4 regions of the Streptomyces sp. NPDC085932 genome follow, and region 3 is predicted to be linked to each of the others. Evidence: riboswitches for the same ligand, from Rfam matches in the RefSeq annotation. Region 3 holds a riboswitch; each other region holds the start of a gene.
The links. Region 3 has a riboswitch for cobalamin ahead of ACIGAQ_RS24395 (ABC transporter substrate-binding protein). Riboswitches for the same ligand answer to the same signal wherever they lie in the genome.

Region 1 (3,520 bases), on a different contig from region 3:
GGCCCCCTCACAGATCACCGCGTCATACGTGCCCCGCAACTGCTCCAGACAGTCCAGCACCGTGCCGAGCAGCTTCTGCTGCCGCCCGCCGTGATAGCCGCGCGCGCTCAGCTCACCCACCGGCTTGCCCAGCAGCACGACCTGACTGCTCTGCTCGCCCCCGGGCTTGAGCAGCACGGGGTTCATCAGCGCGGTCGGCTCGACGCGGCAGGCCTGGGCCTGCATGGCCTGCGCCCGCCCGATCTCGGCGCCCTCCCGCGTCACGAACGAATTCAGGGACATGTTCTGCGCCTTGAACGGCGCGACCTTGATGCCCTGCCGCACCAGCCACCGGCAGATCCCGGCCGTCACGACGCTCTTGCCCGCGTCGGAGGTGGTCCCGGCGACGAGAAGCCCACCGCTCATAGTCACTTCCCCCTCTTCAGCAACCGCGCGCCGGCGCACACTCCGAGCGCCAGCCAGGTGACGCGCCGCGAGAGCCGCACGGCCCGTTCGACATCGCGCCGGGCGACGGCCCGCCCGCCGGTGTTCAGCACGGGCCGGTGCTCCACCCGCCCGCCGTACGACAGCGTCCCGCCCAGCCGCACGCCGAGCGCCCCGGCGAACGAGGCCTCCACGGGCCCGGCGTTGGGGCTCGGATGCTGCGCCGCGTCGGCCCGCCAGGCGCGCACGGCCCCGCGCGGATCCGGCCCGGCCAGCACCGCCAGCACGGCGGTCAGCCGCGCGCCCGGCCATCCCGCGAGGTCGTCGAGACGCGCCGAAGCCCATCCGTAGCGCCGGTATCGGGCCGACTTGTGCCCGACCATGGCGTCCAGGGTGTTGACGGCCCGGAACCCGAGCAGCCCCGGCACCCCGCCGACGGCCCCCCACACCAGCGCCCCGACCACCGCGTCGGAGGTGTTCTCGGCGACGGACTCGACCACGGCCCGGGCGATCCCGTCGGCGTCGAGGGCCTGCGGATCCCGTCCGCACAGGTGCGGCAGCCGCGCCCGGGCCGCCCCCACGTCCCCCGCCTCCAGGGCACGCCCGACGGTCTCCGCCTCCCGGGCGAGTGAAGTGCCCCCGACGACGGCCCAGGTGGCGGCGGCGGTGAGCGCGACGGAGGCGGCGGCGGAGTTCCGTGCGGCACGCTCGGCGACGGCCCCGAGCGCGACGGCTCCTCCCACGCACACCGCGGTGTGCAGGGCGCCCCACCCGCGGTGGTCCCGCCACAGCACCCGTTCCACGGCACCCGCGGCCCGCCCGAACGCGGCGACCGGATGCCCCCGGCGGGGGTCGCCGAGCAGCAGGTCACCGATCAGGCCGGCGGCGGCACCGTACGCGAAGACGCGACCGGCACCCATGGGCTCAGCCGCCCAACAGGGCAGGCAGGGGTGGGGTGCTGAACCTCGATCGGCAGCCGCGCATGGCGATACGTGTCCTCACTCAGGGTGTCCGCGCCCTGGTTCGACGTGACCGGCGGTGAGAGTTCCTGGCTCCCGGGGGATGGCTACCCCGGTGACAGTGGCGGGACCGCGCCGGACTCACACCGGCTTCCTCTCCTGCCGCCGTACTGGCCCCGGAAGTCCACCACGGGCGCGAACCGCCGTCAACTTGCCCTTGACCTGCGCGGGGAGAGTGTGGAGAACCCCACACCACGCCCACGCGCACACGACGACCGGGCGGCACGGGACCGAGGTCCCGTGCCGCCCGGCGGACACGCTGTGCGATCGGGGCGTCAGGCCACGATCAGGTAGATGCCGTAGCCGACGGCCGCCGCGCACGCGGCGAAGCACGCGTACGCCCCCGTCACCGCGAGGCTGGCGGAGCCGCCCTGCGCCACCGCCCGCTCGCGGCGCGACAGGCCGGTGATGCCGAGGGTGAACAGGCCGACGAGGGCCACGGTGACCACGAGGCTGACGCCGAAGACGGAGCCGAGGGCCGCCCAGTCGATCTTCATCTCTGCTTCTTCCTTGTTAACCGGTGGGCGGGGTCAGACCGTGGTGGTCGTGGAGGGCGTCCGCTCGGCGGTCGCCTGGGCCGGGATGGGCGGCACGTCGGCGGTGGTGCCCGCCGGCGGCGGCGTCACCGCGGCCATCGCCGTGGTCACCACGCCGGCCGGCTCCTCGTCGGCGGCGGTGTCGTTGACGTTGGTGTGGTCGACGACCTCACGCCGGGAGATCTTCCAGATGGCCGCCGAGGAGGCGACGAGGAAGGCGGCCACCACGGCGGTGCCCCAGTCACCGAAGCCGGTGACGTACTCGGCGAGCGCGCCCACCAGGGCGGCGGCCGGCAGGGTCAGGCCCCAGGCGACGAACATCCGGGTCGCCGTCGACCAGCGGACCACACCGCCCTTGCGGCCGAGGCCCGCGCCCATCACCGCACCGGACACGGAGTGGGTCGTGGAGAGGGAGAAACCGAGGTGCGAGGAGGCCAGGATGACCGTGGCCGCGCTGGTCTGGGCGGCGAAGCCCTGCTGCGGCCGGAGGTCGGTCAGGCCCTTGCCCATCGTGCGGATGATGCGCCAGCCGCCCAGGTAGGTGCCGAGCGCGATCGCGACGCCCGCGGACAGGATGACCCACAGGGGCGGGTCCGAGTCGGGCGCCACGGCGCCGCCGGCGACCAGGGCCAGGGTGATGACGCCCATGGTCTTCTGCGCGTCGTTGGTGCCGTGCGCCAGGGAGACCAGGCCCGCCGAGGCGATCTGGCCGGCCCGGTAGCCCTTCTCGGACGCCTTGCCGTCGGCCTTGCGGCCCAGGGAGAACGTCAGCCGCGTGGCCAGCATCGCCGCGAGGCCCGCCACCAGCGGGGCGGCGATCGCCGGGATGAGCACCTTGGTCACCAGCACGTCGCCGTGCACCGCGCCGACGCCCGCCGAGGCGATCGTGGCGCCGATCAGACCGCCCATGAGGGCGTGCGAGGAGCTGGACGGCAGTCCGACCAGCCACGTCAGCAGGTTCCACAGGATCGCGCCCACCAGGGCGGCGAAGATGACTTCGGGACGGATGCCGGCCTCGTCGACCAGGCCCTTGGAGATCGTGTTGGCGACTTCGACGGACAGGAAGGCGCCGACCAGGTTCAGGACCGCGGACATGGCGACCGCGGCCTTCGGCCGCATGGCGCCCGTGGAAATGGTCGTGGCCATCGCGTTCGCGGTGTCGTGGAAACCGTTCGTGAAATCGAACGCGAGTGCGGTTACCACCACAATCGCGAGGATCAGCGAGAAGCTTTCCATTTACCCAGGCAATCGTTCGAGGTCATTGGCTGGACGAACGTAGGTAACCCGAGTGAACGGAAGATGAACTGGGAGGGGCGCATGGGTGTCCTCAACGGGGGTTCGACGTTCCGCCCTGCTGTCAGGCTCCCCGCGCCCCCTCGGCCCAGGCCCCCGCGCGAATCTCTTCAGCCGATCGAGTGACCCGCGGCACACGTTCCGGTCGCCCGGCAGGGGGTCTCCCCGGTCCGGCAGCGCGGAAGCGGGGGGGCGCGGTGGGTCGTGGACCCGGACGCCCCGACGTGGACGAACGCCGCGTCCCCCGCC
Region 2 (3,520 bases), on a different contig from region 3:
GCCGGTTCCGGGGCTTCGTCCGCGCGCGGGCCGCGCTGCCCGTGGCCGGGCTGGCCGGGGCCGCCCTGGTGCTCGGCTCGGACGTGCTGCTGCGGGCCCTGATCCCCGCGGACACGGCCGTCGGTGTGCCCACCGGCATCGTCACCAGCCTGGTCGGGGCCGTGTTCCTGGTGGCGACGGCGCTGCGACTGAAGGACACGGCCGGAGTGGAGGCCCCGGACCGGCTGCGCATCCCCGGCCGGACGGCGTTCCTGGTCACGGTGACCGCCCTGACCGCGGTGGTCGTCGGGGTCGCCCTCGCCGGTGCCCTGCTGGGCGACAGCAAGCTCCTGCTCGGCGACGTCGCCAACTGGGCGCAGGGACGCGCCGGTCAGGCCGTCTCGTTCGTCCTGGACACCCGGGTGCCGCGGGTGCTCGCGGCGCTGTGCGCGGGCGCCGCGCTCGCCCTGGCCGGCACGCTGGTGCAGGCCGTGACGCGCAATCCGCTCGCGGAGCCCGGGGTGCTGGGCGTCTCGGGCGGTGCCGCCCTCGGTGCCGTGCTGCTGGTGACCACCGTGCCCGCCGCCGGTTCCTGGGGGATCGCCGCCGCCGCGTTCGCGGGTGCGGCGCTCGCCTCCGCGGTGGTCTTCGGGCTCGCCGCCCGGGGCGGCTACCGGCAGAGCCGGCTGGTCCTCGTCGGCATCGGCATGGCCGCCGGGTCGACGGCCCTGATCAGCCTGCTCATCGTGCTGACCGACCCGTTCAACGCCACGAAGGCGCTGACCTGGCTGTCCGGTTCGACGTACGGGCGGACCACGGCGGACGTCGTGCCCGTCGCGCTCGTGCTGGCCCTGGGGGTGGCCGTCGCGGTCGCCCGGCGCACCGAGCTGGACCTCGTCTCGCTGGACGGGGACACCCCGCGCCTGCTCGGGCTCGGGCTGCCCCGGGCCCGGCTCGGTTTCCTGGTGGTGGGCGTGCTGCTGGCGGGGACCGCCGTGGCCTCGGCCGGCACCATCGGCTTCGTCGGCCTCGTCGCGCCGCACGCGGCCCGGGCCCTGGTGGGCCGTCGGCACGTGCGGGTGGTGCCGGTCGCCGTCCTGCTCGGCGCCGCGCTCGTCGGCACGGCCGACCTGCTGGGCCGGACCGTGATCGCCCCGGCCCAACTGGGCGCCGGCCTGATGACGGCCGTGATCGGCACGCCGTACTTCCTGTGGCTGCTGGTCCGCGGCCGGAGAGCGGCCTAGACCGGTGTCAGGGGCGGTCCCCGTCCCGTCGCGCCCGGGGGCTGAAGACGTACAGTCCGAGGATGTCGGGCAGCGGGGCCACGCCGGGGCCGCCGGCGCGGACCCACGCGACGACGTCCTCGGTGGCGGCCGGGTCGTTGACGAGGCCGAGCCAGACGGGCCGGGCGCCGGCGGCCCGGCCCGCGGCGGAGGGCTGCACGACGACGACGTTGGCCTGGTCGCAGACGTCGAGGCAGTCGGAGATCCGCACCGGGGCCGCCGCGCGCAGACGCGCGGTCTGGGCCGCGTGGTCGATGCCTCTCACCTTGGGGCTGCCGCAGCAGCAGTCACGGCAGACGACGACCCGGCACGGCGGGGCATCGCCGCGGGGGTCGTCCAGGGGTTCGCCGGCCGGCGTCGCGGGCATGCCGCACCTGCCCTCTCTCCGGGGAGATCCGCCCCGGTGGTCCGTGGAGGAGGCCACCGCGTGAGTCTCCTGGCTCTCGGGTCGCCGCCGGTCCCGGCCTTCCCACCCGCTCGCGGGCAGTGGCCTCTCGGGACCGGCTCGCCGATCACAGTGGCGGGACCGCGCCGGATTCACACCGGCTTCCTCGTCCGCCGTCGCCTTTGTCGCCGGTCATCATTCCACGGGGCCGTGCCGGGGTCAGGACCGCCTGAGCGGGTTCGGCAGCGGCAGGTAGCGTGCGTCGGCGCCGTCGGCTCCCGTCCAGCGCAGCAGCAGGTTCGTCTTGGCCGGGAGCGCCGGGGAGGCGAGCAGGGCGGGGATCTCCGGCAGGTCGTGCCGGGCGAGTTCGCGGCGGACGGCGGGCCAGGGATCGAAGCCGGGCCGGCGTTCGGCGAGGGCGCCCGCGATCTCGGTGAGGTGGTTGACGACCAGGCAGTACACCAGCCGTTCCCAGCCGGCCGCGCGCTCCACGTCCGGCAGCAGCTTCACGCCCTCGGCGTCCCGGTACAGCACCTGCACGGGCACACCGTCGGCGTCCACGGCGACCAGCGTGTTCTGCAGATGGGCCTCGACGACGACGCCGTGCCCGGCGAAGGCCGCCAGGACCGGGGGCACGGCGTGCGCCAGATAGGCCTCCCACCAGGGCTCCGGGTCGGTGACCCGGTCGAGCGGGTTGCCGTCGAAGCCCTCGACGAGACCGGCCGCGAGCAGCGGCGTCGCCCCGGGCACGAGGCGGCCGGCGAAGCCGTCGCGGACCAGGACGGCCAGGGCCTCGAAGGCGAAACCGGCGGTGCGGTACCCGCGGTCGCCGAGCCAGCCGGGCGGGCCGTCGTACGCCGCGAAGGCCGCGCTCGTGGCGGTGTCGGTCCGGCGCAGGGCGAGCAGGTCGTGACGCCACAGCCGGCGGATGTCGTTGGTGATGCGCACGTCCAGGCTGAACTTCAGGAACAGGTCCCGCTCGGGGGCGTAGAGGGTGCGGATCGCGGCGGTCGGCCAGGTGTGGAAGGCCGTGGTGCCGAGCCGGAGGAGCCTGCCGTCCGCGAAGGCGGGGGCCAGCTCCCGGGCGGCCAGGTCGAGCTGCCAGGGGTGGGCGGGCAGCAGCCGGTAGCCGGGCGGGGCCGTGCCGAGGGCGTCGAGGGCGGAGGTGTCACCCTCCTCCACGACGGTGTCCGCGCGCAGCCCGAGCAGCACCAGCGGGAAGCGGGCATACGCCTCGGGCGCGTACGGCAGCCAGTCCGCCGCGGGACCGCCGCCGCGGGCCTTGGGCGCGGGGTGGTGGGTGTGACCGGTGAGCAGGCACTGCTCGGACCGCCGGTAGAGGTCCTCGGGCGGGGTGGTCCCGGCGCGGGCGGCGAGCAGCGCGGCCACCACGTCCCGGCTGTCGGTCATCTCGGCGGGCAGAGCGGGGTGGTCCAGACCGGTGTGCCGGCGCAGTTCCGCGGCGACCAGGCCGACCAGCTCGGCGTGGCCGAGGCGCCGCCAGGTGCCCGCCTCCTCGATCTCGGGCTCGGCCGGCCGCCGGCTGCCGCGCACGCGCAGCAGCCGGTCCGTGCCGGGCAGGTGGTGGACGCGGTGTCCGTCCTCCTCGCGCACCGGCCGGGCGACCTCGCGCAGCAGGCAGTTGAGCAGGGGCACGGCGGCGTACGCGTCGGCGAGATCGCCGATGGCCGGGTCGTCACCGTGGGCCGAGTCGTCGTCGGCGGGCGGGGGCATGAGGTCCACGCGTTCCACTCGTCCCTACGGTCCTTCCAGCGTTCCGGGCGGAGATGATCAGTATGTCGGTCGTCGCCATTCCGCTGTGACGCCCTATTCGTACCCGAGGAGTCCGCCCGTGCACCGTCCCCCCTGCGCC
Region 3 (3,520 bases):
GCGGGTGCGGGCCACGGACACCCCGAGCGCGGCCGCCGCGTCCTGCCCGAAGGCGAAGGCGTCGAGGGTCCGGGCGTACGCGAGGCACACCACCAGCGCCAGGGCCAGCACGGCCAGGCACAGCCACACGTCGGTCCAGCCGGTGCCGCCGAGCGAGCCGAGGAGCCAGAACAGCACGCCCCGGGTCGTCTCGGCGTCGGCGGAGGTCATCACCACGAAGGACGTGAGCGCCGAGAACAACTGCATGGCCGCGACCCCGGCGAGGACCACCCGGTCGGTGGTGCCGCCCAGGGTGTGGCTGAGCAGCAGCACCAGCGCGAAGGAGACCAGGGCCCCGAGGAAGGCCCCCGCGGAGACGGAGACGGCACCGCCGCCCGCGCCGAGCACGACCACGAGGACCGCGCCGGTGGAGGCGCCCGAGGAGACCCCGAGCACGAACGGATCGGCGAGCGGATTGCGCAGCAGCGACTGCATCACCACGCCGCACACGGCGAGTCCGGCCCCGCACACGGCGGCGAGCAGGGTGCGCGGCAGCCGCAGCTGCCAGACGATGCCGTCCCGGATCGGTGTCAGGCCCGAGCTGCCGAGGCCGAGATGGGCCGCCACGACCGACCACACGTCACCGACCCGGATGTCGGCGGGCCCGATCGTGAGGGTCACGGCGAGGGAGGCGACGAGCGCGAGGACCCCCGCGGCGCCCAGGGCGAGCCCGGCCCCGCGCCGGCGCCGGGCCCCGGCGTCCGGCAGGCCCGGGGCGGTCACTTCACCAGCCCGAACCGGCGCAGACCGGCGGCGACTCGTTCCACGCCCTCGACCGTGCGGATGGTCGGGTTCATGGCCTGCCCGCTGAGCAGCACGTACCGCTTGTGCCGGACCGCGGTCATGTTCCTCGTGACCGGGTCGGACTCCAGGAAGGCGATCTTCCGGGCGGCCGACTCGGCGGTCTGCGACTTGCGGGTCAGGTCGCCGATGACGAGGACGTCGGGGTCGCGGTCGGCGACCGTCTCCCAGTTGATCTGCGGCCACTCCTCGTGGGTGTCGTCGAAGACGTTCTTCGCACCGAGGGAGCGGGTGATGATGCCGGGCGCCCCACAACAGCCCGCCATGTAGGGCGACTCGGAGTTGGCGAACCAGTACAGGAGGGTCACGTCGGAGGCGTCGACACCCGCGGTGGCCTTCTCCATCCGCTGCCGGAGGGAGGCCACGAGCTCGTCGCCGCGTTCCTTCACGCCGAAGACGGCCGCGAGGTCCCGCACCTCGCCGTAGACGGTGTCCATGCCGAGTGCCTTGTCGCGGGCGCCGTCGCCGCCGCCCGAGTTGTCCTTGCCGGCGCAGTCGGACGGGGAGACGTAGGTGGGGACGCCGAGCTTCTCGAACTGCTCGCGGGTGGCGACGCCGCCCCGGCCGAGGGTGGAGACGAAGGAGGCGGTGACGAAGTCGGGGTCCGCGTCCAGGACCCGCTCGAAGGAGGGGTTGTCGTCGGCGATGCGCGGCACGCGCGCGTTGGCTTTCTCCAGCCCTTTCATCACGGGGTCGGTCCAGGTGGCCGTGCCCGCGAGGCGGTCGGCGAGACCGAGGGAGAGCAGGATCTCGGTGGTGCCCTGGTTGAGGGAGACGGCGTGCCGCGGCGGGGCGTCGACCCGCACCTCGTGACCGCAGTTGCGCAGGGAGACGGAGGCGGCCTTCGCGGAGGCGGGCTTCGTGTCGCCGCAGCCGGTCAGGAGCAGGGAGCCGGCCGCGAGCAGGACGGCGGCACGGGCGGGTGGGGCGAGGGGCACGGGGAACCAGTCCTCAGTCGTCGAGGGCCCGATCGCGGAGCCCGGTCGTACGGTGCTCCCCCGCCGCGCACCGGCCGCGGGGGCCGCCAGCAGGTCTTCGGACTCGGGTTCACCCGGAACGGAGCGCCTTCCCGGACGTCCGTGCAGGAGTCCAGTGGCCGAGGCCCCGCCCGTCCCCCTCACCGCTGCGCGTCAGTTCCGGATTCGCACCGGATTCCCTGACCCACGTACATGGGTTCGACTGGCCTCGGCAAGCTATCACGGCGCCTGCGCGGGAATCACCGCGCGTCCCGCGTCGTTGCCGGGACAGCACTTCGTTCACGACGTTCCGAGGAGGCCGCCGGTGTACGGCGACGAGGCAACGGTCCGCAGGATCCTCAACGAGCTCGGCGACACCTGGGCCGTGGTGGGCCTGTCGTCGAACCGGCAGCGCGCGGCGTACGGCGTCGCGGCCGTGCTCCAGCGCTTCGGCAAGCGCGTCGTGCCGGTGCACCCGAAGGCCGAGACGGTGCACGGCGAGCAGGGGTACGCGAGCCTGGCGGACATCCCCTTCGAGGTGGACGTCGTGGACGTGTTCGTGAACAGCGAGCTGGCCGGGGCGGTCGCGGACGAGGCGGTCGCCAAGGGCGCCAAGGGCGTCTGGTTCCAGCTGGACGTCGTCGACGAGGCGGCGTACGAGCGCACCCGCGCCGCCGGCCTGGAGATGGTGATGGACCGCTGCCCGGCGATCGAGATCCCGCGGCTCGGCCGGGACGGCGCTCAGGGTTCCTGAGGCGCTTGCCGGACGGGCGTCCCGAACGTGCCCGTCCGCGGGGCCCGGCCTCCATAATGAGCGGCATGACCGAGCTCCCGCCGCCCGCCGGCCCAGGCGCCCCACCCCGCTTCCCGGTCGTGATCGTGGGCGCCGGCCCCGCGGGGCTGACCATCGGCAACATCCTGCGGGCCGCCTCGGTGGACTGCCTGGTCCTGGAGACCGAGACCCGGGAGTTCGTCGAACAGCGGCCCCGGGCCGGGGTCATCGAGGAATGGGCCGTGCGCGGCCTGGAGAAGCGTGGTCTCGCCCGTAACCTGCTGGACCGGGCGGAGCTGCACAGCGCGTGCGAGTTCCGCTTCGACGGGGAGCGCTACCGCTTCCCCTACGGGGAGCTGACGGGCAGCCATCACTTCGTCTACCCGCAGCCGTTGCTGGTGACGGACCTGGTCCGGGAGTACGCCGACGTGCGCGGCGGCGCGATCCGCTTCGGCGTCCGGGACGTACGGCTCCACGACCTCGACTCCGACCGGCCCTCGGTGTCGTACGTCTGCCCGGACACGGGCGAACGGCGGGTGGTGCGGACGGAGTTCGTCGCCGGGTGCGACGGGGCGCGCGGGGTGACCCGGGCGTCGCTGCCCCCGGACCGGGTCCGGATCGCCCGGCACGACTACGGCATCGGCTGGCTGGCGCTGCTCGCCGAGGCGCCGCCGTCCACGGACTGCGTGCTGTTCGGCTGTCACGCCCGCGGGTTCGCCGGGCAGATGCCGCGCAGCCCCGAGGTGACCCGCTACTACCTGCAGTGCCCGCCGGGCGACGATCCGGAGAACTGGCCGCACGAGCGCGTATGGGCGGAGCTCCGGGAGCGGCTCGGGGCGTCCGGTGCGCCGCCGCTGGCGGAGGGGCGGCTGATCGAGAAGCGCGTGCTGGACATGCACGACTACGTGGTCGAGCCCCTGGTGCACGGTCGGCTCTACCTCGCCGGCGACGC
Region 4 (3,520 bases), on a different contig from region 3:
GCCTTCGCCTCGGGCGAGTCGAAGGGCAGGCGCAGCTGGAAGAAGACGTCCTGAAGGCCCATCGCGCCGAGGCCGACCGGGCGCCAGCGGGCGTTGGAGCGGCCCGCCTGCTCGGTCGGGTAGAAGTTGATGTCGACGACCCGGTCGAGGAACGTCACGGCCGTGCGGACGGTTTCGTCCAGGCGCTCCCAGTCGATGTCCCCGCCGGTCACGAACGCGCCGAGGTTGACCGAGCCGAGGTTGCAGACCGCCGTCTCGCCGTCGCTGGTGACCTCCAGGATCTCCGTGCAGAGGTTGGAGGAGTGCACGACGTGGCCCGGCTCGGCGGTCTGGTTGGCGGTGCGGTTGGCGGCGTCCTTGAAGGTCATCCAGCCGTTGCCGGTCTGCGCCAGGGTGCGCATCATGCGGCCGTACAGCTCGCGCGCGGGCAGCGTCTTTCGCGCCAGGCCCTTCGCCTCGGCCGCCCGGTAGGCGGTGTCGAACTCCTCGCCCCACAGGTCGACCAGCTCGGGCACGTCCGCGGGGGAGAACAGCGACCACTGCGCGTCGGCGTTCACGCGGCGCATGAACTCGTCGGGGATCCAGTGCGCGAGGTTGAGGTTGTGCGTGCGGCGGGCGTCCTCGCCGGTATTGTCGCGCAGTTCCAGGAACTCCTCGATGTCGGAGTGCCAGGTCTCCAGGTAGACCGCTGCGGCGCCCTTGCGGCGGCCGCCCTGGTTCACGGCGGCGACGGAGGCGTCGAGGGTCTTCAGGAACGGCACGATGCCGTTGGAGTGGCCGTTCGTGCCGCGGATCAGCGAACCGCGGGCCCGGATGCGGGAGTAGGCGATGCCGATGCCGCCGGCGTGCTTCGACAGCCGGGCCACCTGGTGGTAGCGGTCGTAGATGGAGTCCAGCTCGTCCTGGGGGGAGTCCAGGAGGTAGCAGGACGACATCTGGGGGTGCCGGGTGCCGGAGTTGAAGAGCGTGGGGGAGGAGGGCAGGTAGTCGAGGCGGCTCATCAGCCGGTAGAGGGCGGCGACTTCGTCCACGGCCCGTGCGGTGTCGTCCTCGGCGAGGCCGCTCGCCACGCGCAGCAGGAAGTGCTGGGGCGTCTCGATCACCTTGCGGGTGATCGGGTGCCGCAGCAGGTAGCGGCTGTGCAGCGTGCGCAGGCCGAAGTAGCCGAAGCGGTCGTCGGCGGCGGTGTCGATGAGGGCGTCCAGCCGGGCGGCGTGCCGCTGGACGAAGTCGGCGGTCCGGTCGGCGATGAGCCCTTCGCGGTGTCCCACGGCGACCGACTCCGTGAACGACGCGACGCCCTGGGAGGCGGCCTCCGCGCGGATGCCGATGGTCAGCAGCCGGGCGGCCAGGCGGGAGTAGGCGGGGTCCTCGGAGATGAGGCCGGCGGCCGCCTCGGTCGCCAGCTCGCGCAACTCCGTCTCGTCCGCCCGCGCGGACCGGCCGCGCAGCGCGGCGGCGGCGACCCGGCCGGGGTCGGCGTCGGGGAGGTCGGCGGTCAGCCCGGTCAGGGTCCGCAACAACGCGGCACCGGGAGCGTCGTGCGCTTCTTCCGCGGCTTCTTCGGCGGCTGAGACCGGATCGGCTGGCGCGATGGTCACGTGGGGCTCTCCCTCGCTCGGCACGGGGCCTCGCCGAGGGCAGGGGGCAGCACACGAGCGCACGCGGCGCCGCGTCCACCGGCCCATTCCACGAGGCCCGGACGTCAGGCACACCGGCCGGGTGGCCGGGTGCGCTGTCGGCAGGTCCTCGGACTGACGCCCATACCGCATCAAAGGGCATGGGTACACCGTTGCGGGACAGTTCCGGATTCGCACCGGATTCCCCTGCGGCGACAGCGAGCATGAGCATACATCTTGTGCCGGGTTCGAATGCCACCCCCAGATGTTGTGTCGCGCTGGTTTCGGAGGGTCAGCCGGCAGGTGTGCAGAGTGATCTTCACCGGCCGTGGGACCGGCGCCGGACGAGGGGCGGCGGGCGAACGACGGCGGGCCGCCGTGAGGTGTGCTCACGGCGGCCCGCTGCGGGTCGTTCGTCGTGCGGGGCGCGGTGCCGGGCGCCCCGGAGGTCAGTGCGAGGAACCGGCGGTGGCGGGCGGCAGTTCGACCTGCACCCCCGGGTCGCCCGCGTCGGCCGTGTAGTCCTCCGGCTTGGTCTCGTCGACGCCGTCGGGGGCCTTCAGGGCCTTGAGGACGAACGTCAGGACCACCGTCACCACCACGTTCAGCACGAACGCCGTGAGGCCGATGTAGCCGATCTCGCCGATGCCGGGGATCTCCTTGGAGGAGCCGCCGAAGTGCTTCTGCGTCGGCGAGGCGACCCCGTACGCGGCGACCGTGCCGTAGACCATGCCGACCGCCCAGCCCGCGAGCAGCGCCCAGCGGTGGAACCAGCGCGTGAACAGGCCGCCGACCAGGGCCGGGAAGGTCTGCAGGATCCAGATGCCGCCGAGCAGCTGGAAGTTGATGGCGACCGTCTTGTCCATGGTGAGGACGAAGGCCAGCGCGCCCACCTTCACCAGCAGGGACACCAGCTTGGAGACCTTGGTCTCCTGCGCGGGCGTGGCGTCCGGCTTGATGAAGTCCTTGTAGATGTTGCGCGTGAAGAGGTTCGCGGCCGCGATGGACATGATGGCCGCCGGCACCAGCGCGCCGATGCCGATCGCCGCGAACGCCACACCGGCGAACCAGTCCGGGAACATCGTCTCGAACAGCTGCGGGATCGCCAGCTGCCCGTTCTGCACCTTGATGCCCGCCGCGATCGCCATGAAGCCGAGCAGGGCGAGCAGGCCCAGCATCAACGAGTACAGCGGCAGGATCGTGGTGTTGCGGCGGATCACCTCACGGCTCTTGGAGGACAGCGTCGCCGTGATGGAGTGCGGGTACATGAACAGCGCCAGGGCCGAGCCCAACGCCAGCGTGGCGTAGGTCCACTGGCCCGCCTCCGGCGGCGTCAGCGCACCGCGCGGCGCGCCCGTCGCCGGGTTGGTCTGGCTGAACGCGTCGCCCGCCTTGGCGAAGATGTCGTCGAAGCCGCCCAGCTTGATCGGGATGTAGATGATCGCCACCGCGATGACGATGTAGATCAGCGTGTCCTTCACGAACGCGATGAGCGCGGGCGCCCGCAGACCCGACGAGTACGTGTAGGCCGCCAGCACGCCGAACGCGATCAGCAGCGGCAGGTCCTTGATGAACCAGTTGGTGTTCTCGCCGCCGCCGACGCCCATCACGTCCAGCACGGCCTGGATGCCGACCAGCTGGAGGGCGATGTAGGGCATCGTGGCGAGGATGCCGGTCAGCGCCACGGCCAGGGACAGGCCCTTGGAGCCGAAGCGGCCGCGCACGAAGTCGGAGGTCGTCACGTAGCCGTGCTTGTGGGAGACCGACCACAGGCGCGGCAGGAACGTGAAGATCAGCGGGTAGACCAGGATCGTGTAGGGCACCGCGAAGAAGCCCGCCGCGCCCGCCGCGTAGATCGCCGCCGGCACGGCCACGAAGGTGTACGCCGTGTACAGGTCGCC

Region 1: another riboswitch for cobalamin. It lies ahead of ACIGAQ_RS15715 (cobalamin biosynthesis protein); the one in region 3 lies ahead of ACIGAQ_RS24395 (ABC transporter substrate-binding protein).
Region 2: another riboswitch for cobalamin. It lies ahead of ACIGAQ_RS02100 ((2Fe-2S) ferredoxin domain-containing protein); the one in region 3 lies ahead of ACIGAQ_RS24395 (ABC transporter substrate-binding protein).
Region 4: another riboswitch for cobalamin. It lies ahead of ACIGAQ_RS16335 (ribonucleoside-diphosphate reductase subunit alpha); the one in region 3 lies ahead of ACIGAQ_RS24395 (ABC transporter substrate-binding protein).

What each region holds. Positions count from the first base shown of each region.
Region 1 is NZ_JBITSJ010000002.1:1,458,406-1,461,925, forward strand. Features, by position in the region: gene ACIGAQ_RS15710 (cobyric acid synthase) at 1-405, opposite strand, end outside; gene ACIGAQ_RS15715 (cobalamin biosynthesis protein) at 408-1,343, opposite strand; cobalamin riboswitch at 1,443-1,602, opposite strand; gene ACIGAQ_RS15720 (hypothetical protein) at 1,718-1,939, opposite strand; gene ACIGAQ_RS15725 (anion permease) at 1,973-3,214, opposite strand.
Region 2 is NZ_JBITSJ010000001.1:503,272-506,791, reverse strand. Features, by position in the region: gene ACIGAQ_RS02105 (iron ABC transporter permease) at 1-1,223, shown strand, start outside; gene ACIGAQ_RS02100 ((2Fe-2S) ferredoxin domain-containing protein) at 1,231-1,629, opposite strand; cobalamin riboswitch at 1,692-1,817, opposite strand; gene ACIGAQ_RS02095 (IucA/IucC family protein) at 1,867-3,399, opposite strand; gene ACIGAQ_RS02090 (IucA/IucC family protein) at 3,500-3,520, shown strand, end outside.
Region 3 is NZ_JBITSJ010000005.1:75,037-78,556, reverse strand. Features, by position in the region: gene ACIGAQ_RS24400 (FecCD family ABC transporter permease) at 1-762, opposite strand, end outside; gene ACIGAQ_RS24395 (ABC transporter substrate-binding protein) at 759-1,778, opposite strand; cobalamin riboswitch at 1,849-2,039, opposite strand; gene ACIGAQ_RS24390 (CoA-binding protein) at 2,122-2,550, shown strand; gene ACIGAQ_RS24385 (4-hydroxybenzoate 3-monooxygenase) at 2,616-3,520, shown strand, end outside.
Region 4 is NZ_JBITSJ010000003.1:62,327-65,846, reverse strand. Features, by position in the region: gene ACIGAQ_RS16335 (ribonucleoside-diphosphate reductase subunit alpha) at 1-1,601, opposite strand, end outside; cobalamin riboswitch at 1,723-1,858, opposite strand; gene mctP (monocarboxylate uptake permease MctP) at 2,069-3,520, opposite strand, start outside.